4 regions of the Ramlibacter sp. PS4R-6 genome follow, and region 2 is predicted to be linked to each of the others. Evidence: predicted binding sites of a transcription regulator. Region 2 holds the regulator's gene; each other region holds the start of a gene.

Region 1 (7,182 bases), 130 kb from region 2:
ACGCGCCGGTTCCGCGTTACGCAGTGAGATCGATCACGAACTGCGCGCGAAATCCTTCCTGCTCTCCCTTGGCCGCATAGCCGAGGGTGTTGGCAACGATGCGGCAGCCGCGCTCGACGTGGTCCTGCTGGCAGTGCAGGTGGCCGTGCAGCCAGCAGTCAGCTTTCTCCAGCCACGCATCGAGCGAATTGCAGAAACCCGCGGTGCCCGGCGTCAGGCCGTAGCGCGGGTCGGCGCTGCCGAGGGTCGGCGCGAAGTGCGTGACCACCACGGTGGTGCCGTCGAAGGGCCGATCCAGTGCGTCGCGCAGCCACGCCTGGCACACCAGCGCCTGTTCGCGCCAACCCGGTGCCAGCCACAGCTCGCCGCCGCGCGTGGTCGCTGCCTTCTGCAGGTAGTAGTTGGCCGCGCGGTAGGCCTTGGCGCGCTTGCGTTCCACGCGCAGCGGATGAGCACGGTCCTCATCCGTGACGAAGGCGTCGAAGTCCGCCCACAGCGTCGTGCCGATGAAGCGGATGCCGCCGCGCACCAGCACCTCGCGTTCCAGCCAGGCGATGCCCAGCCGCTCGCAGGTCTCGCGCAGGCGCGCGTGCGTGGCGTCGAAATCGAGGTTGTCGTACTCGTGGTTGCCCGGCACGTACAGCACCTCGCACGGCCAGCCGTGGCGCGGCGAAAAGCGCGCCAGGCCGAAATCGTCGTCGGCCAGGCGGCTGCCCCGCTGGTAGGAGCCGATGTCGCCGGCGAGGACCAGGAGGTCGGCGCCGGGCGCGGGAGTCGGCTGGAAGTCAGGCTGCGTTTCGAGGTGCAGGTCCGACATCAACTGGATCTTCACCCGCCCGATTGTGGCGGACGGGCGAAGGCGCGCGCGCTCAGGCGGGCTGCGCTTCCATCGCGCCGAGCTGCATCACCTCGGACAGCAGGCCGTAGGCGGCAGCCCACGCGTCGCGCACTTCGGGCGTGAAGTCGTCCTCCAGGCCCTGCTCCAGCGTCCACAGCAGCGCATCGCCGACGGTGGCGTAGTGCTCGGTCTTCACGCCGTACTTCACGTGGCGCGCACCCAGCTGGCGCACGACGGGCGACAGCGCCTCGAGGTTGCGCAGGCCGTTCACGGCGGCGCCGATCATGCTCATGAGCATGGCGCCCTGCTTGCCCATGTCGTTGCGGAACATGCCGCGCAGGCTCGGGTCGAGCACGAACAGGCGCGCGTAGAACATCTCCGCCGCGGCGGACGCGATCGGCTTGACCTGCGCGAAGGTTTTCTGGACGAGGTCGATCTGGTGCGGGGTCATGGCGAGGTGCCTCCTTGGAAAGTGCTGCATGCGTTTCCAAGTTCCGTGCCAGAAGTGCGCCCCAGTGAAATCAAGGACTTGCGCGCGCGGCGCGGGCGCGCTTGTCGGGATGCGCCGACACCTTCCGCGGGCGCCTGCGTCTTTCAGGGGCAAGGACGCGTGTCGGCGAATCCCGACAGCTATTCCGCCTTGAACGCCGCCGCCTGCAGCTGGTGGCGCGCCAGCAGCGCGTAGAAGTCGGTGCGGTTGCGGCGCGCGAGCCGCGCGGCTTCCGCGGCGTTGCCGGCGGTGAGCTTGAGCAGCTGCACGAGGTAGTCCCGCTCGAAGTCGCGCCGCGCTTCGTCCAGCGGCTGCACGCCTTCGGCCTCGCTTGCGAGCGCACGCCGCGCCAATCCTTCGTCGATGAGCGTGCCGCTGCACAGCACGACGCACTGCTCCACCGTGTTCTGCAGCTGCCGTACGTTGCCGGGCCACGAAGCCTGCGTGAAGAGTTCCAGCACGCCGGGCGCGAAGCCCGCGACGTTCTTGCCGTGGCGCTGCGACAGCGTGGCGGCGAAGTGCTGCGCCAGCAGCGCGATGTCTTCGCGCCGCTCCGCCAGCGCCGGCAGCGACAGGCCCACGACGTTCAGGCGGTAGTACAAGTCCGAGCGGAAGCGCCCCGCCGCCGCCTCCTCGGCCAGCTTGCGGTGCGAGGCGCTGACCACGCGCACGTCGACCCTGGCGCTGCGCTCGCTGCCCACGGGGCGCACCTCGCGCTCCTGCAGCACGCGCAGCAGCTTCACCTGCGCGGAGGCGGGCAGTTCGGCGACTTCGTCGAGGAACAGCGTGCCGCCGTTGGCCTCGGCGACGAGGCCCGTGCGGTCGCGCGAGGCGCCGGTGAACGCGCCCTTCACGTGGCCGAACAGCTCCGACTCGACCAGGTTCTCGGGAATGGCGCCGCAATTGATGGCGACGAAGTTACGCGCCGCGCGCGGGCTGGCCGCATGGATGGCGCGCGCCAGCAGTTCCTTGCCGGTGCCGCTGGCGCCATGGATCACGACCGAGGCGTCGGTGGCGGCGACCATGCGCGCCTCGGCCAGCACCTGCTGCAGGCGCGGGCTGCGCGTGAGGATCGCCTCGCGCCACGCGCCTTGCGCGGCATCGCCTTCGTCCACCGGCACGTCGGCGCCGAGCGCGCGCGAGGCCGCCAGCGCCCGCTCGACCTCGGCCAGCAGCTCGCGCGCCTCGAAAGGCTTGGGCAGGTAGCCGAACACGCCACGCTGCAGCGCCTTCACCGCGTCGGGGATGGTGCCGTGCGCCGTCAGCATCACGACCGGCAGCAGGGGGTGGCGGCGGTGGACGGCTTCGAACAGCTGCAGGCCGTCCATGCCGCCCATGCGCAGGTCGGTGACCAGCAGCTCCGGCAACTCGCGGTCGAGCAGCGCCAGCGCCGCCTCGCCGCTGGCCGCCTGCAGCACCTCGTGGCCCTCGCCTTCCAGGCGCATCTGCAGCAGCCGCAGCAGCGTGGGGTCGTCGTCGACGATCAGGATGCGGGCCATGTCAGTTCGCCACCGGCGCGTGCACGTCGACGTGGAAGGTGGCGCCGCGGCCGACGTCGCTGTCGACCTCGATGGTGCCGCGGTGCAACTCCACGCACTGCTTGACGATGTGCAGGCCGATGCCGGTGCCCTGGATGTTGCCGACGTTGGTGCCGCGGTGGAAGCTCTCGAACAGGAGCGGCAGGTCCGCCGCGGGGATGCCGATGCCCTGGTCGGTCACGCGGAAGCGCAGGCGCTCGCCTTCGGCGCTGGCGCTGCAGGTCACGGCGCTGTCGGGCGGCGAGTACTTCAGCGCGTTGCCCAGCAGGTTCACCAGGATGTGGCCGAGCAGCTTGGCGTCCACCAGGCGCGGCGCGTCCATGCCGTCGCAGCGCACGGAGATGCGCGCGGCCTGCGTGTGGGCCTGGTCCATCTCGGCCACCACCTGCACCAGCAGGTCGGGGATGCTGCGCGGCTGCGGCTCGAAGGCGAAGCGCCCGGACTCCATGCGCGCGGTCATCAGCACCTGCTCGATCATCTTGTTCATGCGCGCCACCGCGGCCTTGACCAGGCCCACGACCTCCTTGCGCTCGCCGTCGGGCAGGCGCGCGCCGTAGTCGTCGAGCAGCTCGATGGACGACAGGATCGCGGCCAGCGGCGTGCGGAACTCGTGCGAGGCGACGGCGACGAAGCGCGACTTCAGCTCCGACAGCTGGCGCTCGCGCTCCAGCGCGGCCTGCATCTCCTGCTCGATGAGCCTGCGCTCGGTCACGTCGCTCAGGAAGTTCAGCGTGGCCGGCGCGTTCTGCCACTCGATCACGACGCCGCTCGTCTCCAGCCAGCGCACCTCGCCGCTGCGGTGGATCACGCGGAACTGGTAGCGGCTCTCGACGTTCTCGCCGCGCAGGCGGCGGATGTGGTTGTTGGCAACCAGCTCGCGGTCGTCGGGATGGATGTACTCGATGAACGGGCGGGTGAGCGCCGTCGCCTCGTCGGTGCCCGACAGCGCCAACGCCTTCGGGTTGGCATAGAGGATCTTGCCGGCGGCGGTGACGAGGATGCCCTCGTTCACGTTCTCCACCACCTTGCGGTACTTCGCCTCCGACTCGGCCAGCGCCCGCTCGGCGCCCTTGCGCCGCGAGATGTCGCGGATGAAGGAGCTGAAGGTGCAGCCGTCGTCGGTGCGCACCGGCCACACCGACAGCTCCGCGTCGAACTCCTCGCCGTTGCGGCGCAGCGCGGTGGTCTCCACGCGCCGGTTGAAGATGCGCCCTTCGCCGCCCTGCAGGTAGTTCTGGATGCCGGCCATGTGCTGCGCGCGGTGCGCCGGCGGGATGATCACGTGCGCCAGGTCGCGCCCCAGCACCTCCGCGCGGCGCCAGCCGAAGATGCGCTCGGCGGAGGCGTTCCAGTCGACGATGTTGCTGGCCTCGTCGATCGTGATCACCGCGTCGTTGGCGGTGGCGATCAGGGCCTCCAGGCGCTGCGTGGCGTCGCTCAGGTTGCGCTCGGCATCGGCGCGGCGCGACATCTCGGCGCGCAGCTGCGCGGTGGTGTCGAACTGCCAGGAGACGTCGCGCGCGATGTAGGTGATCCAGTCCTCGCCGGTGGCCGCGCGCGTGCGGAAGGCGCGCTCGCGCAGGCGCGCGGTGCGCGCCGGCAGGATGCCCGACGCCGGCAGGTTCACCTGGTAGTCCTCCACGTAAGGCGTGTCCAGGAGCGACTCGCGGGCGCGCTGCAGCCGCTCGCGGTCGGCGGGCGCCACGTAGGCCATGAGCGTGTCGGCCGCCGCGCGCGCGCCCCAGAAGCGCTCGAACGCGGGATTGGCGTAGACGATGTGGCCGGTGCGCGTGTCGCGCACCCACAGCATTTCCTCGATCGCCTGCGCCATCTGCGCGAGCCACTCCCCGGGGGGAATGGTGGCGATGGCGGCGGCTGGGCTCATGCGCCGAGCATAGCCATCAGCCCGGTTTACCGAAAGCCTTCTGCGCCGACGCGGCGATCGCCAGCCGCAGCCACGCGTGGTCGCTGCGCTGGCTCGCGCGGCGGTGCCACAGCGCGTCGACGTGCACCGGCGGCACCTCGAACGGCAGCTCGCGCAGCACGAGCTGGTCGGCGATGCCGGTCACGCGCACGAAGTGGCTTGGAAGCACCGTGAGCAGGTCCGAGGTGGACACCACCCGCCCCGCGGTGAAGAACTGGTTGACCGTCAGCACCACGCGGCGCTTGAGGCCCAGAGACGCCAGCGCCTCGTCGACGAAGCCGAAAGGCCGGCCCGAGAAGCTCACCAGCAGGTGGTGCGCCGCGCAGTAGCGCTTGAGCGTGAGCGGCCCGCGCGCGAGCGGGTGCCCTTCGCGCATCACGCACACGTAGCGGCCGTCGTACAGGCGCTGGTGGTCGAACGCCGCCATGCCGCCCTGCTGCGCCTGCGCGGTCAGGTCGGCCAGCACGGCCGGGAAGAAGCCCACGGCCAGGTCGATCTGGCCTTCGTCCAGCAGGCGCCGCGGGTCGCGCGTGGTCAGGGGCAGCACGCGCACGGTGACGCCCGGCGCGTCGCGCTCGATGATCTCCACCATGCCCGGCATCAGCTCCGCGCCGGTGGCGTCCGCCATCGCCAGCACGAAGGTGTTGTTCGCCTCGGAGGCGACGAAGTCGCCCGGGGTGATCGACGCCTCCAGCTGGCGCAGCGCGTCGGCGATCGACGGCCACAGCGCGAGCGCGCGCGGCGTCGGTTCGACGCCGTAGCCGCTGCGGGTCACCAGCTGGTCCCCCAGCTGTTCGCGCAGGCGGCTGAGCGCGTTGCTCACGGCCGGCTGGGTCATCGCCAGGTTGCGCGCCGCCCGCGTCAGGTTGCGCTCGGCCATCACCTGGTCGAAGACCCGCAGCAGGTTCAGGTCGAGGTTGCGGAAATTGGCGGGCCTCATACGTTTTGTGAATGGTTCACATCACCAATCTAAATTGGAAATATATCAGGGTTGACCCTAGTATTGCATCACCCGCCAAAGGGCGGGCTCTCACAAGGAGGAAAGAGATGACCACCAGTTTCGCCCACACCAACTACCCGACCCGCCACCCCGGTGTCGAACGCGCCGCCCGCGTCGCCGACGGCTTCAAGGCCTTCGCCCGCGCCTTCGACGGCACCCGCGCCACGGCCAGCCTGCTGCTCGCCGCGATCGTCTCGGCCCTGCTCGTGGTTGCCAACCAGGTGGTCGACACCTGGACCGAAGGCCACCTGCTGGCCGCATGGATCGTCATGTGGGCCGTGGCCTTCGCCGCGCTGGCGCTGTTCGCCGCGCCAGCCGCCAGCGCCGCGCGCGCCGTACGCAACGGCTACGCAGCCTGGCGCAAGGATGCGATCCAGCGCCACCACGACGAGCAGTTCTGGCAAGCCGCGCTGAAGGACGCGCGCATCATGGCCGACATCAGCCGCGCGATGAGCGCCTCGGCCATGCGCGACGTCAAGGCGTACTACTGAAAGACGCCGCCATGGGCGCCCTCGCGATCACGCGCTGGGTGACGGTGGCGGTGCGCTGGATCCCGGCGCCGCTGCATCGCGCGCTCGACGCGTGGTCGCGGCAGCTGGCCACCCGGCGGCGCCTCAAGCGCCTCGCCCGTCAACCCCGCTGAACAAGGCAAAAGAGCCACCGCAAGGTGGCTCTTTTGCCTTGGGCGACGGTCAGGCCGCGAAGCGCTTCTCGATCTCGGCCTTGGTCTGCTTCAACTCCTGCGGCAGGTGGTACTCCAGCTGCTGGAACAGCTCCTGGTGCAACTGCAGCTCTTTCTGCCAGGCGGCGCGGTCGATGTCGATCACCTTGTCGAACTGCGTGGCGTTGAAGTCCAGGCCGTTCCAGTTGATCTCCTCGTAGCGCGGGCTCACGCCGAAGGCGTGCGACTTGCCCTTCGCGCGGCCTTCGATGCGGTCGATCATCCACTTGAGCACACGCATGTTCTCGCCGTAGCCGGGCCACACGAACTTGCCGTTCTCGTCCTTGCGGAACCAGTTGCTGGTGTAGATGCGCGGCAGCTTCGCGCCCATGGCCTGGAGCCTGCGGCCCACGTCCAGCCAGTGCTGGAAGTAGTCCGACATGTTGTAGCCGGCGAAGGCGATCATCGCGAACGGGTCGCGGCGCACCACGCCCTGCTGGCCGATGATGGCGGCGGTGGTCTCCGAGCCCATCGTCGCGGCCATGTACACGCCTTCGACCCAGTTGTTGGCCTCGGTGATCAGCGGAACGGTCGTCGCGCGGCGGCCGCCGAAGATGAACGCATCGATCGCCACGCCCGCGGGATCGTCCCATGCGGAGTCCAGCGCCGGGTTGTTCGTCGCGGCAACCGTGAAGCGCGCATTGGGGTGCGCGGCCTTCGCGCCGGTTTCC
Region 2 (7,182 bases):
ATGAACTTCTTGCGCTCGTCGCCCTTGAGCTTCTTGTCGCCGGCGTCCTTGTTGCAGGACTTCATCTTGGCCTGCTGGGCCTTCTGCGCGTCGCTCTTGCCCTTCAGGCAGGTGCTCATGAACTTCTTGCGCTCGTCGCCCTTGAGGTTCTTTTCCTTGGCGTCGGCGTTGCAGTCGCCCATCTTGGTCTGCTGCTTGGTCATCGGCTTGTCGGCCGATGCGGCGGCCATCGGGGCGGCTGCCTTCGCGGCCGGCGCGGAAGCCGCGGCCTTGGCGGCGGGAGCCGGCTTGGCGCCGGAGGCGGTGCCCATGGCGGCGCCGGCGTGGCTGGCGGCAAAGGCGTTGCCTGCTGCGAGAGCGGCACCGAGGACGAGGATCGGCATCAATTGCTTCATGGCTGTCTCCTTCAGGTGGGTGCCGCGAAAGGGCGGCCCATCCTTAACGCCCCGGCCGGCCCGGGGGATGACCGCCTCTTAGAATCGACCGATGCTCCAGGTGAAACAGGACCTGCTCGGCGCGCTGGCCGCCGGGCTGGACAAGCTCTTGCCGGGCGCCGGCGCCAAGGCGGCGTTCGAGTCGCCCAAGGCCGCCGCGCACGGCGATTTCGCGTCGACGGCGGCGATGCAGCTGGCCAAGCCGCTCAAGCAGAACCCCCGCCAGGTCGCGGAGGCACTGAAGTCCGAACTGCTGGCGGCGGCGCCGTTCCAGCGCTGGGTCGAGGCCATCGACATCGCCGGCCCGGGCTTCCTCAACATCCGCCTCAAGCCCGAAGCCAAGCAGCAGGTGGTGCGCGAGGTGCTGGTGGCCGGAGCGGGCTTCGGCACGCAGCCGGACAACGGCCGCCACATCATGGTCGAGTTCGTGTCGGCCAACCCCACCGGTCCCCTGCACGTGGGGCACGGCCGGCAGGCGGCGCTGGGCGATGCCATTTGCAACCTGTACGCCACCCAGGGCTGGGACGTGTACCGCGAGTTCTATTACAACGACGCGGGCGTGCAGATCGCGACGCTCGCGAATTCGGTGCAATTGCGTGCGCGCGGCATCAAGCCGGGCGATGCGCAATGGCCCGAGGCCGCCTACAACGGCGAGTACATCCAGGACATCGCCGACGCCTTCCTCGCGAAGCAGACCGTGAAGGCCGACGACCGCGAATACACCGCCAGCGGCAACGTCGACGACCTCGAGGGCATCCGCATGTTCGCCGTGGCCTACCTGCGCCACGAGCAGGACCTGGACCTGCAGGCCTTCCAGGTCAGGTTCGACCACTACTTCCTCGAGTCGAGCCTGTACACGGAAGGCAAGGTGGAGGCGACCGTGAAGCGCCTCGTCGCCTCGGGCCACACCTTCGAGGAAGGCGGCGCGCTGTGGCTGCGAACCACCGAGTACGGCGACGACAAGGACCGCGTGATGCGCAAGTCCGACGGCACGTACACCTACTTCGTGCCCGACGTGGCGTACCACGTGACCAAGTGGGAGCGCGGCTTCACCAAGGCGGTGAACATCCAGGGCACCGACCACCACGGCACCATCGCGCGCGTGCGCGGCGGCCTGCAGGCGGCGGGCCTGGGCATCCCGCAGGGCTACCCCGACTACGTGCTGCACACGATGGTGCGCGTGATGCGCGGCGGCGAGGAGGTGAAGATCTCCAAGCGCGCCGGCAGCTACGTCACGCTGCGCGACCTGATCGAGTGGACCAGCAAGGACGCGGTGCGTTTCTTCCTGCTCTCGCGCAAGCCCGACACCGAGTACACCTTCGACGTCGACCTCGCGGTGGCGCAGAACAACGACAACCCGGTGTACTACGTGCAGTACGCGCATGCGCGCATTGCCAAGATGCAGCGCGACTGGGGTGGCGACGTCGCGGCGCTGCACGGCGCCGATCTTTCCGCGCTCCAGCATCCCGCGGCGCTAAACCTCATGCTGCTGCTCGCGAAGTATCCGGACATGCTGGCCGCCGCCGCCACGGACTTCGCGCCGCACGACGTCACTTTCTACTTGCGGGAATTGGCGGCAGCGTTGCACAGCTACTACGATGTCGAGCGCGTGCTCGTCGACGACGAGCGGCTCAAGCGAGCCCGGCTGGCGCTCGTCGCCGCGTGCGCGCAGGTGTTGCACAATGGCCTGGCTGTGCTGGGCGTCAGCGCCCCGCAGAAGATGTGAACATGAGAAAGCTGCAGACCGGCAACGTCATCGTCGGCATCATCATCGGGGTCGTGCTGGGCCTGGCCGCTGCGCTGGCCGTGGCGGTGTACGTCACCAAGGTGCCGGTGCCTTTCCTGAACAAGGGCCAGAGCCGCACGCCCGAACAGGACGCGGCCGAGATCCGCAAGAACCGCGACTGGGACCCCAACGCGCCGCTGTACGGCAAGAACCCCGCGAAGGGCACCGCGCCCACGCCGCAGGTCGCGGACCCGGCCAAGACGCCGGGCGCGCCGCCGGTGGCCACCATCCCCGCGCCTTCGGCCGCGCCCGACAAGGCGCCGCCGGCGGTGACCGGCCGCCCGTCGAACGACCCGCTGGGCGACTTCGCCGCGGCGCGCGCCTCGGCCAACACCGACCCCTTCATCTATTACGTGCAGGCCGGCGCGTTCCGCACGCCGGAAGACGCCGAAGCCCAGCGCGCGAAGCTTTCGCTGATGGGCCTGGACGCCAAGGTCACCGAGCGCGAGCAATCGGGCCGGCAGGTGTTCCGCGTGCGCGTTGGGCCGTACGAGAAGAAGGAAGACGCCGACCGCCAGAAGGAAAAGCTGGAAGCCGGCGGCATCGAAAGCGCGCTGGTGCGCGTGCAGAGATAAGGAATCCGTGCCGATGAAACGACGTGAGTTTTCGCTGGGCGCCGCCGCGGTGCTGGCTTCTCCGGCCGCCGTCCTGGCGCAGGCGCGCGTGCCCGAGGACGGGCGCGAGTACCGCACGCTGCCGCGCACGGTCCCGGTCGAGACTCCGCTGCCGAAGATCGAGGTGATCGACTTCTTCTGGTACAGCTGCCCGCACTGCAACGCGTTCGAGCCGACCCTGCAGGCCTGGAGCCGCAAGCTGCCCGACGACGTCGTCCTGCGCCGCATCCCGGCGGCCTTCCGCGACAACATGGTCCCGCAGCAGCGCCTGTTCTACGCGCTGGAGGCGATGGGCAAGGCGGGCGAATTGCACGTGAAGATCTTCGATGCGATCCACAAGGAGAACGTGGACCTCACGCGCCTGGCGACCATGGCCGACTGGGTCGGCAAGCAGGGCCTGGACGCCGCGAAGTTCACCGAGTTGTACAACTCCTTCGCCATCTCGGCCAAGGCGCGCCGGGCCACCGACATCCAGAACCTGTACGAAGTAGAAGGCGTGCCGTCCATGGGCGTCGTCGGCCGCTACTACACGGATTCGACGCTCGCCAGCAACCACGGCCGGATGCTGCAGGTGGTGGATTACCTGATCGGCGAGGCGCGCAAGCCGCGCTAGCGGCGCGTAGAAAAACCGCCCCCGGCACGCGTTCTTCGCGTGGGCATGCAGGTTTCGGGCCTGCGCATGGTTAGAATGCCCAGCAAGATTCGTGCCTTTATGAAGCAACTCCTTTCCCCCTTCGGGTTTGCACTGGCGCTGGCGTTGGCCGGCGTGCCCGCCGCCGCCGAAAAGGCCGACCGCGCCAAGCCGATGAACGTGGAGGCGGACGCGCTCAAGTACGACGACCTGAAGCAGACCAGCGTCTTCACCGGCAAGGTCGTCGTCACCAAGGGCTCCATCCTCATTCGCGGCGCGCGCATCGACGTGCGCCAGGACGGCGAGGGCTACCAGTACGGCGTGGTCACGGCCGAACCGGGCAAGCTCGCCTTCTACCGCCAGAAGCGCGACGGCATCGACGAGTACATCGAGGGCGAGGGCGAGACCATCGAGTACGACGGCAAGGCCGACCGCGTGAAGTTCATCAAGCGCGCCGAGATGCGGCGCATCCGCGGCGGCACGCTGGCCGACGAGGTGGTGGGCAGCCTCATCACCTACGACAACAGCACCGACGTGTTCTCGGTCGACGGCGGCCCGGCCAGCCCCGCGATGGGCGGCCGCGTGCGCGCCGTGCTCACGCCCAGGCCCACCGCGTCCGCGCCCGCCGCCACCAACAGCCCGGCGGCCAACCTGCGCCCGAGCACCACCTTCGACGGGGGCAGGAAGTGATCGAGGCCGCCACGGTCGGGCGCCGCGCCGCGCCCGAAGCGGGCGTCAGCCGCCTGTCGGCGCGGCACCTGCAGAAGACCTACGGCAGCCGCAAGGTGGTCAAGGACGTCTCGCTCGACGTCGACAAGGGCGAGGTGGTCGGGCTGCTGGGGCCCAACGGCGCGGGCAAGACCACGTCGTTCTACATGATCGTCGGCCTGGTGCGCGCCGATGCGGGCGAGATCTCCATCGACGACCGCTCGGTCGAGCACATGCCGATCCACCGCCGCTCGCGCCTGGGCCTGTCGTACCTGCCGCAGGAAGCGTCGATCTTCCGCAAGCTCAATGTCGAGGAGAACGTGCGGGCCGTGCTGGAGCTGCAGCGCGACGAGCAGGGCGCGCCGCTGGCGCGGGCCGAGATCGAAAAGCGCCTGACGGCGCTGCTGCAGGACCTGCGCGTGGACCACCTGCGCGATTCGCCCGCGCTGGCGCTGTCCGGCGGCGAGAGGCGCCGCGTCGAGATCGCGCGCGCGCTGGCGACGCAGCCGCGCTTCATCCTGCTGGACGAGCCCTTCGCGGGCATCGACCCGATCGCCGTGATCGAGATCCAGCGCATCATCGGCTTCCTGAAGTCGCGTGGCATCGGCGTGCTGATCACCGACCACAACGTGCGCGAGACGCTGGGCATCTGCGACCACGCCTACATCATCAGCGACGGCGCCGTGCTCGCGCAGGGCACGCCTTCCGAGATCGTGAACAACGCGGACGTGCGCCGCGTGTATCTCGGCGAGCACTTCCGAATGTAGAGCGGGCACAGCAGTATGAAACAGGGCCTGTCGCTTCGCGTCTCCCAGCACCTGGCGCTGACGCCGCAGCTGCAGCAGTCCATCCGCCTGCTGCAGCTGTCCACCATGGAACTGGCGCAGGAAGTCGAGCAGATGCTCGACGACAACCCCTTCCTCGAGGTCAACACCGAAGAATCGCGCGAGGACCCGGGCCTCGGCGTGGTGGACGCGCCGCCGGCGGGCGACGACGAGTTCGGCAACCACGGGTCCCTGCACGACGACGGCCCCGACACCGACGCGCCCGCGACCGAGGTGGAAGCGCCCGACTGGGACGGCGACGGCAGCACCGAGATGGTGGCCGACGACGGCGAGTGGGGCGGCGACGCCACGCCGCGCAAGAACGGATCGTCGGACGACGACGTCGACGCGACCGAACTGGCGCACGGCCACGAGTCGCTGCAAGCCCACCTGCACCGCCAGGCGCTGTCGCTGCGCCTGTGCGAGGAAGACCGCTGCTCGCTGCAGTTCCTCATCGAGTCGCTCAACGACGACGGCTACCTCGAGGAGCCGCTGGAGGCGCTGGCGGCGTCGCTGTCGCCCGTCGACGAGGAGCAGCGCGAGGAGCTCGTGCACCGCTTCACCGTGGCGCTGCACCTGCTGCAAAGCCTGGACCCGACCGGCGTGGGCGCGCGCTCGCTGGGCGAATGCCTCACGCTGCAGCTCAAGGCCATCGAGGCGGCGGGCGACGACACGCCGGCCACGGGCGCCGCGATCCGCATCTGCGCGCAGCCCATCGACCTGCTGGCGCGGCGCGACGTCAAGCGGCTGGCGCAGGTCACGGGCGAAAGCGACGCCAATGTGCGCGCGGCCATCACGCTGATCACGCGGCTGGAACCGAAGCCGGGCCGCCGCTTCGTCGACACCGAACGCAACATCGTCGTCCCCGACGTGCTGGTGACCAAGGCCGGCCGCGGCGGCAGCCTGAAATTCCGCGTGCAACTGAACCCGGACGTGATGCCGCGCCTGCGCGTGCACGACGTGTATGCGGGCGCCCTCAAGGCGCACAAGGGCGAAGGCCACCAGGCGCTGCAGCAGCGCCTGCAGGAGGCGCGCTGGTTCATCAAGAACATCCAGCAGCGCTTCGACACCATCCTGCGCGTGTCCAATGCCATCGTCGAGCGCCAGAAGAACTTCTTCGTCCACGGCGAGCTCGCGATGCGCCCGCTGGTGCTGCGCGAGATCGCCGACGAGCTCGGGCTGCACGAGTCCACCATCAGCCGCGTGACCACGGCCAAGTACATGTCCACGCCCTACGGCACCTTCGAGCTGAAGTACTTCTTCGGCTCGGCGCTGGGCACGGAGACGGGCGGCAACGCGTCGAGCACTGCCGTGCGCGCGCTGATCAAGCAGTTCGTGGCCAGCGAAAGCGAGAAGAAGCCGCTGTCGGACAGCCAGATCTCCGAGATGCTCAAGGAGCAGGGCATCGAGTGCGCCCGCCGCACCGTCGCGAAGTACCGGGAGGCGCTGCGCATCGCCCCGGCCAACCTGCGCAAGGCCCTTTGAACGACCTGCAACTCTTCCTGCCGTGCCCGGCGGGCGTCGAGGAATTCCTCGCCGCCGAGGTCGCGCGCATCGTGTCCGGCCCCGTCCAGTCGCAGAGGGCGGGCGTGACCCTGCGCGCGTCCTGGCGTGACGCCCTGGCGCTGAACCTGCACAGCCGTCTCGCGCAGCGCGTGCTGGTGCAACTGGCGCATGCGCCCTACCGCGACGAAGGCGACATCTATGCGATCGCGGGCGGCGTCGCGTGGGAGGCCTGGTTCACGACGCGCGACAGCTTCAAGGTCGAGATCACCGCGCAGCACAGCCCGCTGAAGAGCCTGAACTTCGCCGCGCTGAAGGTGAAGGACGCGATCGCCGACCGCTTCCGCGAGAGGAAGGGCGCGCGGCCGGACGTCGACACCCAGTGGCCGCGCGTGCGCGTCTACGCGCACCTCACCGCCGACCACGCCACGCTGTACATCGACACCTCGGGTGAGCCGCTCTTCAAGCGCGGCTGGCGCGAGGACAAGGGCGACGCCCCGCTGAAGGAAACACTGGCCGCCGCGATGATCGCTGCCAGCGGCTGGGATGCGAGCGTGCCGCTGTACGACCCGTGCTGCGGCAGCGGCACCATCGTGATCGAGGCCGCGCAGATCGCCTGCCGCTACGCGCCGGGCCTGGAGCGGTACTTCGGCTTCGAGAACCTGCTGCCTTTCGAGGAAGC
Region 3 (7,182 bases), 1.5 Mb from region 2:
CCCTGCGCGTGGCGCAGCTGCATGCCCTGGAAGCAGCGACGCCCAACGTGGAGTACCGCGAGATCAGCGTGGAGGCGCTGGCCCAGCAGGAGCCCGCGAGCTTCGACGCCGTCACTTGCATGGAGATGCTCGAGCACGTGCCCGACCCGGCTTCGGTCCTTCGTGCCTGCTCGCGCCTCGTAAAGCCGGGCGGTTGGGTCTTCATCTCCACGATCAACCGCAACCCGAAGTCGTTCCTGTTCGCCATCGTCGGCGCCGAGTACGTCCTGAACCTGCTGCCGCGCGGCACGCACGAGTACATGAAGTTCATCAAGCCGAGCGAGATGGCGGGTTACTGCCGCGCCGCGGGCCTGGAGCTCGCCTCTACGCGGGGCATGGAATACAACCCCGTGACGCGCCGCTACTGGTTGTCGGCCGACACGAGCGTCAACTACCTGCTGGCCACGCGCAAGACCTGATGTTCCTCGACGTGAAGGCGGTGCTGTTCGACCTGGACGGCACCTTGATCGACAGCGCGCCCGACCTCGGCGCGGCCGCGGACAAGATGCGCGTGGACCGCGGGCTGCCGTCGCTGCCGCTGGAGAAATACCGCCCCATGGCCGGCGCCGGCGCGCGCGGCATGCTGGGCATCGCCTTCGGCATGACGCCCGGCGCGCCCGACTACGACGCCATGCGCGAGGAGTTCTTCGTGAACTACGAGAACGCCATGACCGAGCGCACGGTGATCTTCGAAGGCATCCCGGCGCTGGTCGCGAGCCTGCTGGAGCGCGGCCTGGGCTGGGGCGTGGTGACGAACAAGTCGATGCGCTTCACGGGGCCGCTGACGAAGCAGATCCCGCTGTTCCGCAGCGCCGGCGCCATCATCGGCGGCGACTCGACGCCGCACGCCAAACCCCATCCGGAGCCGCTCCTCGAGGCAGCGCGGCGCCTGAAGGTCGATCCCCGGCAGTGCATCTACGTCGGTGACGACGAGCGCGACATCATCGCGGGCAAGGCCGCAGGCATGGGCACCGTCGCGGCCGCGTACGGCTACCTCGGCAGCAACGCCGACACGTACGTGTGGGGCGCTGATGCCCACATTGCGAGCCCGCTTGAATTGCTGGCGCTCTTGAAAAGCACGCCCGCGGCGTAAAATACGAATCTCCCGGGGCTGCACTGGTTTCGACGTGGGTTCGGAATCGCAGCGGGGCATGCCGAGGTTCAGTCACCTCGTTAATCCGCTGAAACAAAGTAACTGCGAACGACTCTACGTACGCACTCGCCGCCTAAACACCGGCGACCTTGCAACAGTCCGCCGATGGGCTGGGCCAAGGAAGCAATTCCAAAAGCTGCAAGGTAATCCACATCGGCTGGTCCTGAACCGGGCGCCTTGGTTCGGGACGAGACAATAGGACGCTGGCTACCCGTGTAGCGTGCGACTGCGCGACTCGGGTGGCGAGATCCAAATCAGACCGCTAAGCATGTAGATCTGCGCGAGGAAGGCTTGCGGACGCGGGTTCAATTCCCGCCAGCTCCACCAATTTCGGGCCACAATCGCGGCATGCTGCCGCGCTTGCCCACCCTCCTGATCGCAGCCGCCGCCCTCGGCGGCTGCTCCGTCGTGCCGCGCTCCGCATGGACGTACGACGGCACTCACCCGCTGCCCCGCGTCACGGCCGAGCCGGGCGCCGTCGCGCCGCTCACGGACCGCGTCGCGCAACTGCAGCTCGAGCTCAACGAGGTGCGCGCGAAGATCGCCGCGCAGCCCGGCACCTTCGAACGCTTGCCGCTCTACCGGCAGGAAAACGACATCCACAGCCGCCTGGCGCCGCTGCAGCGCGAGCTGGCGCAGTACGCCTCTGCGCGCTGACGACATCCTCTTCTCGCAGGGCTTCGGCACGCGCCGCATCTGCGCGGGGCTGGTGGAGCAGGGGCACGTTCGCATCGGCGGGCGCGTCGTCGAGGACCCGGCGCAGGAGTTCGAGCCGCAAGGCCTGGTGTTCGACGTCGATGGCGTGGCGTGGGAGTTCCACGACAAGGCCTACCTGGTGCTGAACAAGCCCGCGGGCACCGAGTGCTCGCAGAAGCCGTCGACCTACCCGAGCGTCTACACCTTGCTGCCCGGGCCGCTGCGCCAGCGGCCGAACAAGGGCGCGGTGCAAGGCGTGCAGGCCATCGGGCGGCTGGACGCGGACACGACGGGCCTGCTGCTCCTGAGCGACGACGGGGTGTTCATCCACCGCATGACGTCGCCGAAGAGGCACGTGCCGAAGGTCTACGAAGTCGGGACGAAGCATCCCGTGACGCCCGCGCAAGTCACGAAGCTGCAGGCAGGCGTGGTGCTCGATGACGACCCGAAGCCCGTGCGCGCCGCGGCGTGCGAGGCGACGGGCGATCAGTCGCTGCGCCTGACGCTCCTGGAAGGCAAGTACCACCAGGTCAAGCGAATGGTGGCGGCGGCCGGCAACCGGGTGGAAACCTTGCACCGCTCGCGCATCGGCGCCTTCGAATTGCCGGCCGACCTCGCGCCCGGGCAATGGCGCTGGCTGCGGCCCGACGACCTGCTGCTGCTCAGCCGAGCGCCCTGAGGAACTGCACGATGCGCTCCTTCGTGCGCTCGGGCTGGTCCTTGTGCGGCGAGTGCCCGCAATCGGCCAGCACCACGCGCGCGATGCCGCCAGCCGGGGCGATCTCGTCGATCTGCCGCAGCGTGCCGTAGGCGTCGTCCTCGCCCTGGATTGCCAGCACCGGCGCATGGATGCGCGCGCACTCCGCGCGGATGTCGAAGTCGCGGAAGGCGGGATCCAGCCAGATGTCGTTCCACTGCCAGAACGCCCCGTCGACGTCGTCGTGGTAGCGCGCCAGGCGCGCGCGCAGGTCCGTCGTCTCGTAGGCCACGCGCGCCTCGTCGATGGAGCGCACGGAGATGTCCTCCACGATAACGTGCGGCGCCATCACGATGCAGGCGCGCACGGGGAAGTGCGCAGCGTGGATCAGGGCAATCGTCCCGCCGTCGGAGTGGCCGAGCAGCACGGGTGAGTCGATCGCCAGCTCTGCCAGCAGGGCCGGCAAGACGTCGAGCGCCTCGCGGTGCATGTAGTCGGGCTTCAGCCGTCCGCTGCCCCGGACGTCGGGAATGGGGGGCGACTTGCCGTAGCCGCGCCGCGAATAGACGAAGCCGGCACGGCCGGTCGCTTCGCACACGCGCCGTGGCCAGTCGCGCCACATCGCGACGGAGCCCAGCCCCTCGTGCAGGAACACGATGGGCGATCGCGCGGCGTCGCCTTCGATGCGGTCGAGTTCCAGGCTGTCCACCAGCCGATGTTAGCGAGGCGTTAGCATGCACGCATGCCATCCGCATTCGGCCTCGTCATCGTCGGCGACGAAATTCTCTCGGGCAAGCGCGCCGACAAGCACATGCCCAAGGTCATCGAGCTGCTCGCCGCGCGTGGCCTGCAATTGGCGTGGGCGGATTACGTCGGCGATGACCCCGAGCGCATCGTCGCGACGCTCCAGCGTGCGTTCGCATCGGGCAACGTGGTGTTCTCCTGCGGCGGCATCGGCGCGACGCCGGACGACCACACGCGGCAATGCGCGGCGAAGGCGCTGGGCGTCGAGCTCGCGCTGCATCCGCAAGCGGAGGCGCTGATCCGCGAACGCATGCGGGACGTGGCGAAGGAGCAGGGCACGACCTACGACCCCGACCGGCCCGACAACATCCACCGCCTGAACATGGGCGTGTTTCCCCAGGGCGCGGCGATCATTCCCAACCCCTACAACAAGATCCCCGGCTTCACCGTCGGTGACGTGCACTTCGTGCCCGGCTTCCCGGTGATGGCCTGGCCCATGATCGAGTGGGTCCTGGACACGATGTACCGCCACCTGTTCCGCGAGAAGGCCTACGTCGAGAAGTCCGTGATCGTCCATGGATCGATGGAAGCCACGCTGACGCCGCTGATGGAAGAGGTCGAGCGCGACCACCCCGGCGTAAAGGTGTTCAGCCTGCCCAGCGTCGACCACCCGCAATGGGGCCGGCACATCGACCTGGGCGTGAAGGGCGATCCGGCCGCGGTCGATCCGGCCTATGCGCAACTGCTGGCGGGCCTGATCGCCCTGGGCGTGAAGCTGGGCCCCGAATTGGTGCGATAACCCTCTTGCACCAATTTGGGGATGGATTACCATTCCCCAAATTGGTGCAAAGGGGTCAGCCCACCGTCCGCTCCCGCAGGGAAACGCCATCAAAGTCGGGCAGAATCGCCCAGCTCTGCCGTGCATGCCATGCACCAGCTTTTGGCACAGAACCTGCATCCCGAGCGGCACACCCCCTTTCGACAACCAACCATCCAAACAGGAGAAACCTGATGGCAGCCAAGAACGTCGCCGACGTCATGAAGATGGTGAAGGAAAACGAAGTCAAGTTCGTCGACTTCCGCTTCACCGACACCCGCGGCAAGGAACAGCACGTGACCGTGCCGACCTCGCATTTCGACGAGGACAAGTTCACTTCGGGTCATGCGTTCGACGGCTCCTCGATCGCCGGCTGGAAGGGCATCGAGGCTTCGGACATGCTGCTGATGCCCGACCCGAACACGGCCAACATCGACCCGTTCTTCGAGGAAACGACGCTGATCCTGACCTGCGACGTGCTCGAGCCGGGCGACGGCAAGGCCTATGACCGCGACCCGCGTTCCATTGCCAAGCGTGCCGAGGCGTACCTCAAGGCCTCCGGCCTGGGCGACACCGCGTTCTTCGGGCCGGAGCCCGAGTTCTTCGTGTTCGACGACGTGCGCTGGGGCGCCGACATGTCCGGCTCGTTCGTCCACATCGACGAATACGAAGCGCCGTACAACACGGGCAAGACGATCGAAGGCGGCAACAAGGGCCACCGCCCGACCACCAAGGGCGGCTACTTCCCCGTGCCGCCGGTCGACAGCATGCAGGACATGCGCGCCGAGATGTCGCTCATCCTCGAATCGCTGGGCGTGCCGGTCGAAGTGTTCCACCACGAAGTGGGCGGCGCCGGCCAGAACGAGATCGGCACGAAGTTCAGCACGCTGGTGCAGCGCGCCGACTGGACGCAGATCCTCAAGTACACGGTGCTCAACGTCGCCAACGCCTACGGCAAGACGGCGACGTTCATGCCGAAGCCGCTGGTCGGCGACAACGGCTCGGGCATGCACGTGCACCAGTCCGTGTGGAAGGACGGCAAGAACCTGTTCGCCGGCGACGGCTACGCGGGCCTGTCGGACTTCGCGCTGTACTACATCGGCGGCATCATCAAGCACGCCCGCGCGCTCAACGCCATCACGAACCCCGGCACCAACAGCTACAAGCGCCTGGTCCCCGGCTTCGAGGCGCCGGTGAAGCTCGCGTACTCCGCGCGCAACCGCTCGGCTTCGGTCCGCATCCCGTACGTGGCGAACCCCAAGGGCCGCCGCATCGAGGTGCGCTTCCCCGATCCCACCTGCAACCCGTACCTGGGCTTCGCCGCCATGCTGATGGCCGGCCTGGACGGCGTGGAGAACAAGATCCATCCGGGCGAAGCCGCCACGAAGGACCTGTACCACCTGCCCCCGGAAGAGGACGCGAAGATCCCGACCGTGTGCCACAGCCTGGACCAGGCGCTGGACTACCTGGACAAGGGCCGTTCGTTCCTCACGAAGGGCGGCGTGTTCACGGACACGATGATCGACGCGTACATCGAACTGAAGATGCAAGAGGTCACGCGCTTCCGCATGACCACGCACCCGATCGAGTTCGACATGTACTACAGCCTGTAAGCTGGGGTTGCGTACAGCCCGTTGTGAAAAAGGACCGCCTCGGCGGTCCTTTGTCTTTTCGAATCAAGGGCTTGTTTGATGTTTTTGATGAGTTGCGTGATACTGGCCCTCCCGCTCGCACAGCCCCGTGCGAAAGGAGCACGCCATGAAGTACGCCTACATCACCGCGGTGGCGCTGGCTGCGATGGCATTCGCAGCGCAGGCCCAGACGAAGATTTATCGCTGCGGCAACACCTACACGAACAGCGAAGCCGAGGCGAAGGCCAAGGGCTGCAAGCCGCTGGACGGGGGCAACATCACGGTGGTGGAGGGCCTGAAGCCCAACGGCGCGACGCGTGTGGCCACGGCGCCCACGCAGGCCAACGGCGGCCCGCGCGTGGATTCCGAGGAGCAGAAGCAGCGCGACAACGATGCGCGCGCCATCCTCGAAGCCGAGTTGAAGAAGGCCGAGACGCGGCAAGCCGAGCTCGTCAAGGAATACAACAACGGCGAGCCGGAGAAGCTCGGGCCCGAGCACAAGAACCACCAGAAGTACGTGGAACGCACCGCCGAGCTGAAGGCGAGCATCGCCCGCAATGAGAACGACATCGCCGGCCTCAAGCGGGAACTGGCGCGCATCAACCGCCAGTAACGACACGCCGGCCGCGACCGCCGCGGCCCAACGCTTCCAGTCCCTGGACCTGCTGGCCACGCTCGTGGCCGTCGTCGCCGCCGACGGGGCGGTCCTCTTCGCCAATTCCGCCCTCGAAGACGCGCTGGGCATCTCGCGCCGGGCCATCGAGGGCACGGCCTTTCCCGCCTGCTTCACCGACCCGACCGCGCTGCAGAACGCATTGGCCGGCGCGCACAGCAACGAGTTCGCGGCGCTGCGCTACGACGCCTGGCTCGTGCGCACGGCCGGCAACGCCGAGCCGCTGCAGGTCCACGTCGTCGTGGCCCAGACCGACACGCCCGGCGAATTCGTGGTGGAACTCCTGCCCCTGGAGGCGCAGGCCCGGCAGGACCGCGAAGAGCGCATGCTGGGCCAGGCGCAGGCCAACAAGGAACTCATTCGCAACCTGGCGCACGAGATCAAGAACCCGCTGGGCGGCATCCGCGGCGCGGCGCAGCTGCTCGAGATGGAGATCGAGTCGCGGGAGCTGAAGGAATACACGAAGGTCATCATCCACGAGGCCGACCGCCTGCAGACGCTGGTGGACCGCCTGCTGGCGCCGCACCGCCGCCCGCACGTGGTGGGCGACGTCAACATCCACGAGGTGTGCGAGCGTGTCCGTTCGCTGATCGTCGTGGAGTTCCCCAAGGGCCTGAAGGTCGTGCGCGACTACGACATCTCGATCCCCGACTTCCGCGGCGACCGCGAACAGTTGATCCAGGCGGTGCTGAATGTCGCGCACAACGCCTGCGAGGCGCTCACGGAACGCAT
Region 4 (7,182 bases), 480 kb from region 2:
GACCGTATAATTCACAGTTCTGACGCGCGGTGGAGCAGTCTGGTAGCTCGTTGGGCTCATAACCCAAAGGTCGCAAGTTCAAATCTTGCCCGCGCAACCACTTTCAACGAGGCCCTTTGGGGCCTCGTTTGTTTGGGGCAAGCCAAAACAACGCCTCCTGACAAGGAGGCGTTTTCATTTGCGCGATCATCCGGCCTCGAGGAGAACATCCATGGCCATCAACGACCGCGTCGTCAACATCGACGAACTGAAGCTGGAAGTCCTGAAGCACGGCGACAAGTTCGAAACCCGCGCCGCGCGCATCGGCCCCAGGGTCGGCGCGAAGGACCTGGGCTACTCCTACGACGTGCTGCCGCCCGGCAAGGCCGGCTGCCCCTTCCACAGCCACCGCGCCGAGGAGGAGATGTTCTTCATCGTGCGCGGCAGCGGCCTGCTGCGCTACGGCACCGAGACGCGCAAGATCCGCGCGGGCGACTTCATCTGCTGTCCCACCGGCGGCCCGGAGACGGCGCACCAGATCGTCAACGACTCGGGCGAAGACCTCGCGTACATCTCCGTGAGCACCATGATGCCGGCGGAGGTCTGCGAATACCCCGACTCGGGCAAGATCGGCGCGTTCGGCGAGGGCGACGCGCGCGTGCGGCACCTGACGCGCCCCGCGCAGGCGCTCGACTACTGGGACGGCGAGTAGGCCGGCCCTAGACCGTCCCCAGCATTTCCTTGGTGATCAGGACGACGCCGGTGTCGCTGCGGTGGAAGCGCCGCGCGTCCTCGTCGCCGTCCTCGCCGACCACCAGCCCGTCGGGGATCGTGCAGCCGCGGTCGATCACCACCTTCGACAGGCGCGCGCCGCGCCCGATCTGGCAGCCCGGCATGATCACCGCCTGCCGGATCGTGCAGCACGAGTGCACGCGCACGCTGGAGAACAGCACCGACTCCGTGATGTCCGAGCCTTCGACGACGCAGCCGCCGGAGATGATCACGTTGGCCGTCACGCCGTGGCGTCCGGTCTCGTCCGGCACGAACTTCGCCGGCGGCAGCTGCTCCTGGTAGGTCCAGATCGGCCAGTCGCGGTCGTAGAGGTTCAGCGTCGGGATGTTCGACGCGAGGTCCAGGTTGGCGGACCAGAAGGCGTCGATGGTGCCGACGTCGCGCCAGTACGGCTCGTAGGGCTGGTTGTAGGGCACGCTCGACATCGCGAGCGGGTGCGCCAGCGCGCCGCCTTCGCGCACCACGCGCGGGATCACGTTCTTGCCGAAGTCGTGCTCGGACGCCGCGTCGGCCGCGTCTTCCTCGAGCAGGTGGTACAGGTAGTCGGCATCGAAGGCGTAGATGCCCATGCTGCCCAGCGCGCGGTCGGGCTTGCCGGGCATGCCGGGCGGGTCCTGGGGCTTCTCGAGGAAGGCCGTGATCCGGCGCCGGTCGTCGATCGCCATCACGCCCAGCGCGGTGCCTTCCATGCGCGGCACCTCGACGCAGCCGACGGTGCAGCGGCTGCCGCTGGTCACGTGGTCCAGCAGCATGAGGGAGTAGTCCATCTTGTAGATGTGGTCGCCGGCCAGCACCAGGATGTACTCGGGCTCGTAGGACTTGATGATGTCGATGCTCTGGTAGATCGCGTCCGACGTGCCGCGGTACCACATCGATTCGTCCACGCGCTGCTGCGCGGGCAGCAGGTCGATGAACTCGTTGGCCTCGCCGCGCAGGAAGTTCCAGCCGCGCTGCAGGTGGCGCAAGAGCGAGTGCGACTTGTACTGCGTGAGCACGCCGATGCGCCGGATGCCCGAGTTGACGCAGTTGGACAGGACGAAATCGATGATGCGGAACTTGCCGCCGAAGTAGACGCCGGGCTTGGCGCGCCGGTCGGTCAGGTCGTGCAGGCGCGAGCCGCGCCCGCCCGCCAGCACCATGGCGACCGTCTTGCGCGGCAGCTGCTGGGCGAGGAAGGTGCGGTCGGTGGCGCGTCGCCTTTCGCGGCCGTCCCAGGTCGAGGTGGGTTGCTGCAGGTCCATGCGTGCCGTGTCTCCTGCGGGGCACTGTGGCGCAGCCGCGCGCGCGCCGATGTAGGACGACGCGCGGTTTTCAGCGCTTGAGCAGCGGGGAGGGACGGATGGCGCGGCTGGCGGGGATCGAACCCACGACCCTTGGCTTCGGAGGCCAATACTCTATCCACTGAGCTACAGCCGCGTGTGGACGTGCAGGACACATTATCCGCGATGCCGGGGGCACGCCCGGCGCCCGCCAGGAGGCGCTGGCCCCGGCCGATATAATCGAATGTTGATCCCGAAGAAACGCCCCACCGAGGACGCCATGACCGATAACGCGTTGAACGAAGAACACGCACTCGAGGGCCACACCGGCCCCATCAAGACCCCCAAGCAGCTGCTCGTCACGGTCATCGCCTCTTTCGTCGTCCCGGTGTTCATCATCATCGGCCTGGTGCTGTACGTGGTGTCCGAGAACAAGCCGTCCGGCAGCACGCAGGCCGAGGCGCACGCCCTGGGCGGCGTGACGGCGCAGGACCTCGACCGCGGCGTCGCCGAGCGCATCCGCAAGGTCGGCGCCGTGGAAATCCGCGACGCCAACCGGCCCCTGAAGGCGGGCGAGGAAGTCTTCAAGGCCCAGTGCGCGGCCTGCCACGCCACCGGCGCGGCCGGCGCGCCCAAGGTCGGCGATGCCGGCGCCTGGGGCCCGCGCATCGCCAAGGGCTTCGACACGCTGGTGCAATCGGCGCTGAAGGGCAAGGGCGGCATGCCCGCGCAATCGGGCGGCGATTTCGACGACACCGAGATCGCGCGCGCCGTCGCCTACATGGCCAACCAGGCCGGCGCGAAGTTCGCCGAGCCGCAGCGCCCGGCCGCCGCAACGGCCAATGCCGCCTCCGCTGCTGCACCCGTGGCCGCAACGACCGCCGCCGCCGCGCCCGCTGCGGCCACGCCCGCTCCGGCGGCACAGCAAACCGCTGCTGCCGGCGCCGGCGCGAACGTCGGCGAAGCGCTGTACAAGCAAACCTGCGCCACCTGCCACGCGGCCGGCATCGCGGGCGCCCCGAAGTTCGGCGACAAGGCCGCGTGGGCGCCGCGCATCAAGACGGGGCTCGACCAGCTGGTGCAGGCGGCGATCAAGGGCAAGGGCGCCATGCCGCCCAAGGGCGGCGCCAGCGCCAGCGACGCCGACATTCGCGCGGCCGTGCAGTACATGGTGAACGCGGCGAAGTAAGCGCAGCGCACCCCGCAACGAAGCCGGCCTTGTGCCGGCTTCCTGCTTTCAGGCGTCCGCGCGCGCCGCGGCCGGGTGGCGCACGAAGTGGAAGCGCTCCGGCAGCTCGGCGGCAGCGGCCTGCTGCGTGCGCCACGCACCCGACTCGATCGCGTCGGCCGCGGCTTCCATGTCCAGCGTGTGCACGATGCCGAAGCCGATGTCGGTGTCCAGGTACACGTGGCCGCCCTCGTCGACGATGACGCCCTTCACGGTGGCGCTTCGCCCGGTGTGCGCGGCAACGGCACGGCCCGCGCCGATGCGGAACACCAGCGGCGTGGCCTCGAGCTCGACGTAGACGCGCTGCGGGCCGTTCTGGAAGAACCAGCGCCCCTGGTCATCTGGCTCGTAGTTGCGGTGAATGAAGTCGATGAGCTTCTCGTGCCGCAGGACCGACCCCTTGGCCTGAGGGAAAGGGCCGGCGGCCTGCGTACGGTCGTCGCGCATGTACCAGTTGCCGCGCGCGTCCAGCCCGAGCCAGCCCCAGCAGTTCGGCACGTTGGGCCACTTGGCAATGGCCTGGCGAACGATGTCGTCCATCGCACGATTATGGGCAGCGCCGAGCTCAGCCACAAAACAAAAAGGCGGCAGGCGAGCGGCGCAGAAAAACAAAAAGGCGCCGCTGAGCGGCGCCTTGTGGAAGGGCATCCCCTGGGGATGCCTTGCATGATCTCGTCGTGTTCTGGGGTTGTCTCCTCGGTCCCTCGCCCTCGCGGCCACGTCCCGGTGCCCGCTGCGAGTGCCTCACTGTAGGGGCCGCACTGCGCGGGTGCATCGGGACTTTCCCGCCCCGGATTGCGGCATGCGCGTGCCGCGATGGTGCGAATCGTAAGTATGCGTACGATCTGGCACGGTTGATGCACGGCACCGGCGTTGGGAATCCACGAAGGAACCGAAGTGCACACCGCCCCGCGCCTTTTCGCCGCCCTCGTTGCGGCGGCCGCATTGATGGTCGCGCTGCCCGTTGGCGCGCAGTCGCCGGCGGCTGCCGCGGCTTCCGCAACCCTGAACCCCGAAGCCGCGATCGCCGCCGCCGCATCGGGCACGATGCCCTTGCCGGCGCCCGCCGCGCCGACGGTCGCGGCCGTCGCGCCCGCGCCCGCAGCGGCGGCTTCGGCGACGCCCGCGCCGGCGCCCATCACCCGGCCCTCGCTCGTGCCGCATGAATCCATCAACGCCGCCGACACGGCCTGGATGATGACGTCGACGGCACTCGTGCTGCTGATGACGCTGCCGGGCATCGCCTTCTTCTACGCCGGCATGGTGCGCAAGAAGAGCGTGATCAACACGATGGCGTGCGTGGTCGCCATCGCCTCGCTGGTGAGCCTGCTGTGGTTTGCCGTCGGCTACTCGTGGGCGTTCACGCCCGGCTCGCCCTTCATCGGCAACGGCAGCCGCCTGTGGTTCGCGGGCCTGGACTACTACAAGGAGGGCAAGGTGATGGCCAGCCACATCGCGCCCAACATTCCCGAGTCGGTGTACGCGATGTTCCAGCTCACCTTCGCCATCATCACCGCGGCGCTGGTGGTCGGCTCCTTCGTCGAGCGTATGAAGTTCTCGGCCATGCTGTGGTTCACCGGCCTGTGGTCGCTGTTCGTCTACGCGCCCATCGCGCACTGGGTGTGGGAGCCGGGCGGCTGGCTCGCGCAGCTTGGTGCGCTCGACTTCGCCGGCGGCTCGGTCGTGCACATCAACGCCGGTGTCTCCGGCCTGGTCTGCGCGTATTTTCTGGGCCCGCGGCGCGGCTACGGGCGCGAGGCCTTCGAGCCCTTCAACCTCGGCCTGACGATGGCGGGCGCCGGCCTGCTGTGGGTCGGCTGGTTCGGCTTCAACGCCGGCTCCGCGGTGGCCTCCGACGGGCGCGCGGGCCTCGCGATGGCCGTGACGCACATCGCAGCGGCCGCAGGCGCCATCGCGTGGATGCTGGCCGAATGGGTTGTGCGCAGCCGCCCCTCGCTGCTCGGCCTGTGCTCCGGCCTGGTGGCCGGGCTCGTTGCGATCACGCCGGCATCGGGCTTCGTCACGCCGGCCTCGGCTCTGCTCATCGGCGGCGTCGCGGGCATCGCGTGCTACTGGGGTGCAACCGCGCTCAAGCGCCTGCTGCGTGCCGACGACTCCCTCGACGTCTTCGGCGTGCATGGCGTCGGCGGCATCGTCGGCTGCCTGATGACCGGCCTGCTCGCGAACAAGGGCGTCTCCGGTGCGCAGGGCAACTTGCTGGTGCAGACCATCGACGCGCTGGCCGTGCTCTTCTACAGCGGGATCATGACGGCCGTGCTGCTCCTGGTGACGAAGTTCATCGTCGGCCTGCGCGTGGAGGAAAACGCCGAGCAGGTGGGCCTGGACATCTCGCAGCACCGCGAACGCATCACCTCCTAGCCAACGGAAGGGAGCCCTGCCATGCTCGTCAGCCAGAAAATCGCCATCGCCGCCCACCTGCACGTGCTGCTCAGGCGCAAGACCGGCCGCGTGACGGACACCGAATGGATGGCTTCGAACCTGGAGTACGCGGCCGAGATCGTGCGCTTCGCGCGCGCGCACGCCACGGAAGACGGCCACGCCGACCTGGACGAATGGGCCGGCAAGCTCGAGCAGGCGGTGCTGCAGAAGGGCCCGCCGCCGAAGGTGCCGCTGGTGCAGGCGCTGCACGAGCGAGCGCAGGAGCAGCCGGACGGGCCCCGTTACGTCGGGGGCATCCGCTAGGCCCCAGGCGCTAAAATCCCCGCGCCCGCAACGGGTGCAGTCGACACACACAGGGGATTCCCATGACCTTCGCCTTGCGTTCATTCGCCCTCGCCGGCGTCTTCGTCCTTGCCGCCTGCGGAGGCGGCGGTGGCAGTGCCGGGGGCGGCTCCGGCGGCGTGGGTTCCGGCCCGCAATCGGTGGCCATCACCGAAAGCAACGCCAAGCCCGTGGCCGCCAATGCGGTCGACAGCGCGCAGAACACCTCGGCCACCAGCGGCGCTGCGCTGCCCATCGGCGTGCAGGTGGATGCCGCAGCAGGCGCCACCCAGCTGCAGCAACTCGCCGCCATCGTGAAGCACGCGGCGACTTCCGCCGCCGGTGCGCGCTTGCCGGTGGGCATCTCGATCAGCGAAACCCTCGCCTGCTCGCAGGGCGGCACGATGACCATCAGCGGCAACGTCGCCAGCCCCAACGGCATCGGTGCCGGCGACACGCTGAGCATCAGCGCCAGCAACTGCGCCGAGAGCGTCGGCGGCCAGACGGAAGTCGTGAACGGCCAGCTCGCCGTCACCATCGCGAGCGGCTCCATCACCGACGCCCTGCCTTTCCACGTGGTCATGAACGTCACCGTCACGAACCTGAGCGTGCAGGCCGGCGGCGTGACGACGGTGGCCAACGGCGACGTGCGGCTGGACTGGACGGCGAACAGCCTCACCTCCGAAACGCTCAGCGCCAGCGGCACGGCGATGTCGACGCGCCAGACGATCTCGGGCACGACGCGCACTAACACCATGCGCAACTACACGCAGACGCTCACGGTGAATGGCAGCACGTTCACGGGCACGCTGTCCGCCACGATCGAGACCGACAGCACCCGCCTGGGCAACGCGACGGTCAAGTACACGATCACCACGCCGACCCCGCTGGTGTGGAGCGCCAGCACGCGCCTGGCCACTGCCGGTGTCGTCAAGGTGGTGGGCGCGAACAATTCGCAGCTCGTGGCGACGATCGCCGCCAACGGCACGGTGGCGATCCAGGTCGACGCCAACGGCGACGGCACCTTCGAGACGACGGTCACGTCCACGACGGCCGAGCTGTCCGGCCTGCGCTGAGGTGCTGGCCGACGCGCCCGACGCGTGGCGGTGGGAAGCCACGGCCACGCATCGTGTGCTCGTCGAGCGCGATGCGGCCGGCGCGCGTCTGTTGAAGGAAAGCGGGCCGCTCGCGCGCTTGCGCGTC

The links. Region 2 encodes sigma-54, which starts transcription at its own class of promoters, with help from an activator protein. Its sites were predicted from a motif close to TGGCANGNAANCTGCTTT; they were not measured.
Region 1: the regulator sigma-54 is predicted to act here: its motif matches at 1,323-1,340, upstream of WG903_RS03350 (globin family protein).
Region 3: the regulator sigma-54 is predicted to act here: its motif matches at 4,271-4,288, upstream of glnA (type I glutamate--ammonia ligase).
Region 4: the regulator sigma-54 is predicted to act here: its motif matches at 4,105-4,122, upstream of WG903_RS04995 (ammonium transporter).

Annotation. Positions count from the first base shown of each region.
Region 1 covers NZ_JBBHKA010000001.1:672,571-679,752, reverse strand. The annotation lists gene WG903_RS03355 (metallophosphoesterase) at 17-832, opposite strand; gene WG903_RS03350 (globin family protein) at 870-1,289, opposite strand; gene WG903_RS03345 (sigma 54-interacting transcriptional regulator) at 1,469-2,827, opposite strand; gene WG903_RS03340 (PAS domain S-box protein) at 2,829-4,751, opposite strand; gene WG903_RS03335 (LysR family transcriptional regulator) at 4,768-5,730, opposite strand; gene WG903_RS03330 (hypothetical protein) at 5,838-6,281, shown strand; gene WG903_RS03325 (hypothetical protein) at 6,293-6,433, shown strand; gene WG903_RS03320 (phosphoenolpyruvate carboxykinase (GTP)) at 6,483-7,182, opposite strand, start outside.
Region 2 covers NZ_JBBHKA010000001.1:539,345-546,526, reverse strand. The annotation lists gene WG903_RS02690 (PsiF family protein) at 1-395, opposite strand, end outside; gene argS (arginine--tRNA ligase) at 487-2,160, shown strand; gene WG903_RS02680 (SPOR domain-containing protein) at 2,163-2,795, shown strand; gene WG903_RS02675 (thiol:disulfide interchange protein DsbA/DsbL) at 2,809-3,447, shown strand; gene lptA (lipopolysaccharide transport periplasmic protein LptA) at 3,547-4,155, shown strand; gene lptB (LPS export ABC transporter ATP-binding protein) at 4,152-4,940, shown strand; gene WG903_RS02660 (RNA polymerase factor sigma-54) at 4,956-6,482, shown strand; gene WG903_RS02655 (THUMP domain-containing class I SAM-dependent RNA methyltransferase) at 6,479-7,182, shown strand, end outside.
Region 3 covers NZ_JBBHKA010000001.1:2,054,042-2,061,223, forward strand. The annotation lists gene ubiG (bifunctional 2-polyprenyl-6-hydroxyphenol methylase/3-demethylubiquinol 3-O-methyltransferase UbiG) at 1-458, shown strand, start outside; gene WG903_RS10135 (HAD family hydrolase) at 458-1,132, shown strand; RNA gene ssrA (transfer-messenger RNA) at 1,147-1,519, shown strand; gene WG903_RS10145 (hypothetical protein) at 1,541-1,849, shown strand; gene WG903_RS10150 (16S rRNA pseudouridine(516) synthase) at 1,839-2,567, shown strand; gene WG903_RS10155 (alpha/beta fold hydrolase) at 2,551-3,294, opposite strand; gene WG903_RS10160 (competence/damage-inducible protein A) at 3,328-4,128, shown strand; gene glnA (type I glutamate--ammonia ligase) at 4,341-5,759, shown strand; gene WG903_RS10170 (hypothetical protein) at 5,905-6,390, shown strand; gene glnL (nitrogen regulation protein NR(II)) at 6,335-7,182, shown strand, end outside.
Region 4 covers NZ_JBBHKA010000001.1:1,024,247-1,031,428, forward strand. The annotation lists gene rplQ (50S ribosomal protein L17) at 1-2, shown strand, start outside; tRNA gene WG903_RS04965 (tRNA-Met) at 24-100, shown strand; gene WG903_RS04970 (cupin domain-containing protein) at 212-691, shown strand; gene glgC (glucose-1-phosphate adenylyltransferase) at 699-2,012, opposite strand; tRNA gene WG903_RS04980 (tRNA-Arg) at 2,112-2,187, opposite strand; gene WG903_RS04985 (c-type cytochrome) at 2,275-3,219, shown strand; gene WG903_RS04990 (DUF2946 family protein) at 3,268-3,798, opposite strand; gene WG903_RS04995 (ammonium transporter) at 4,306-5,637, shown strand; gene WG903_RS05000 (hypothetical protein) at 5,659-5,961, shown strand; gene WG903_RS05005 (hypothetical protein) at 6,024-7,055, shown strand; gene WG903_RS05010 (hypothetical protein) at 7,057-7,182, shown strand, end outside.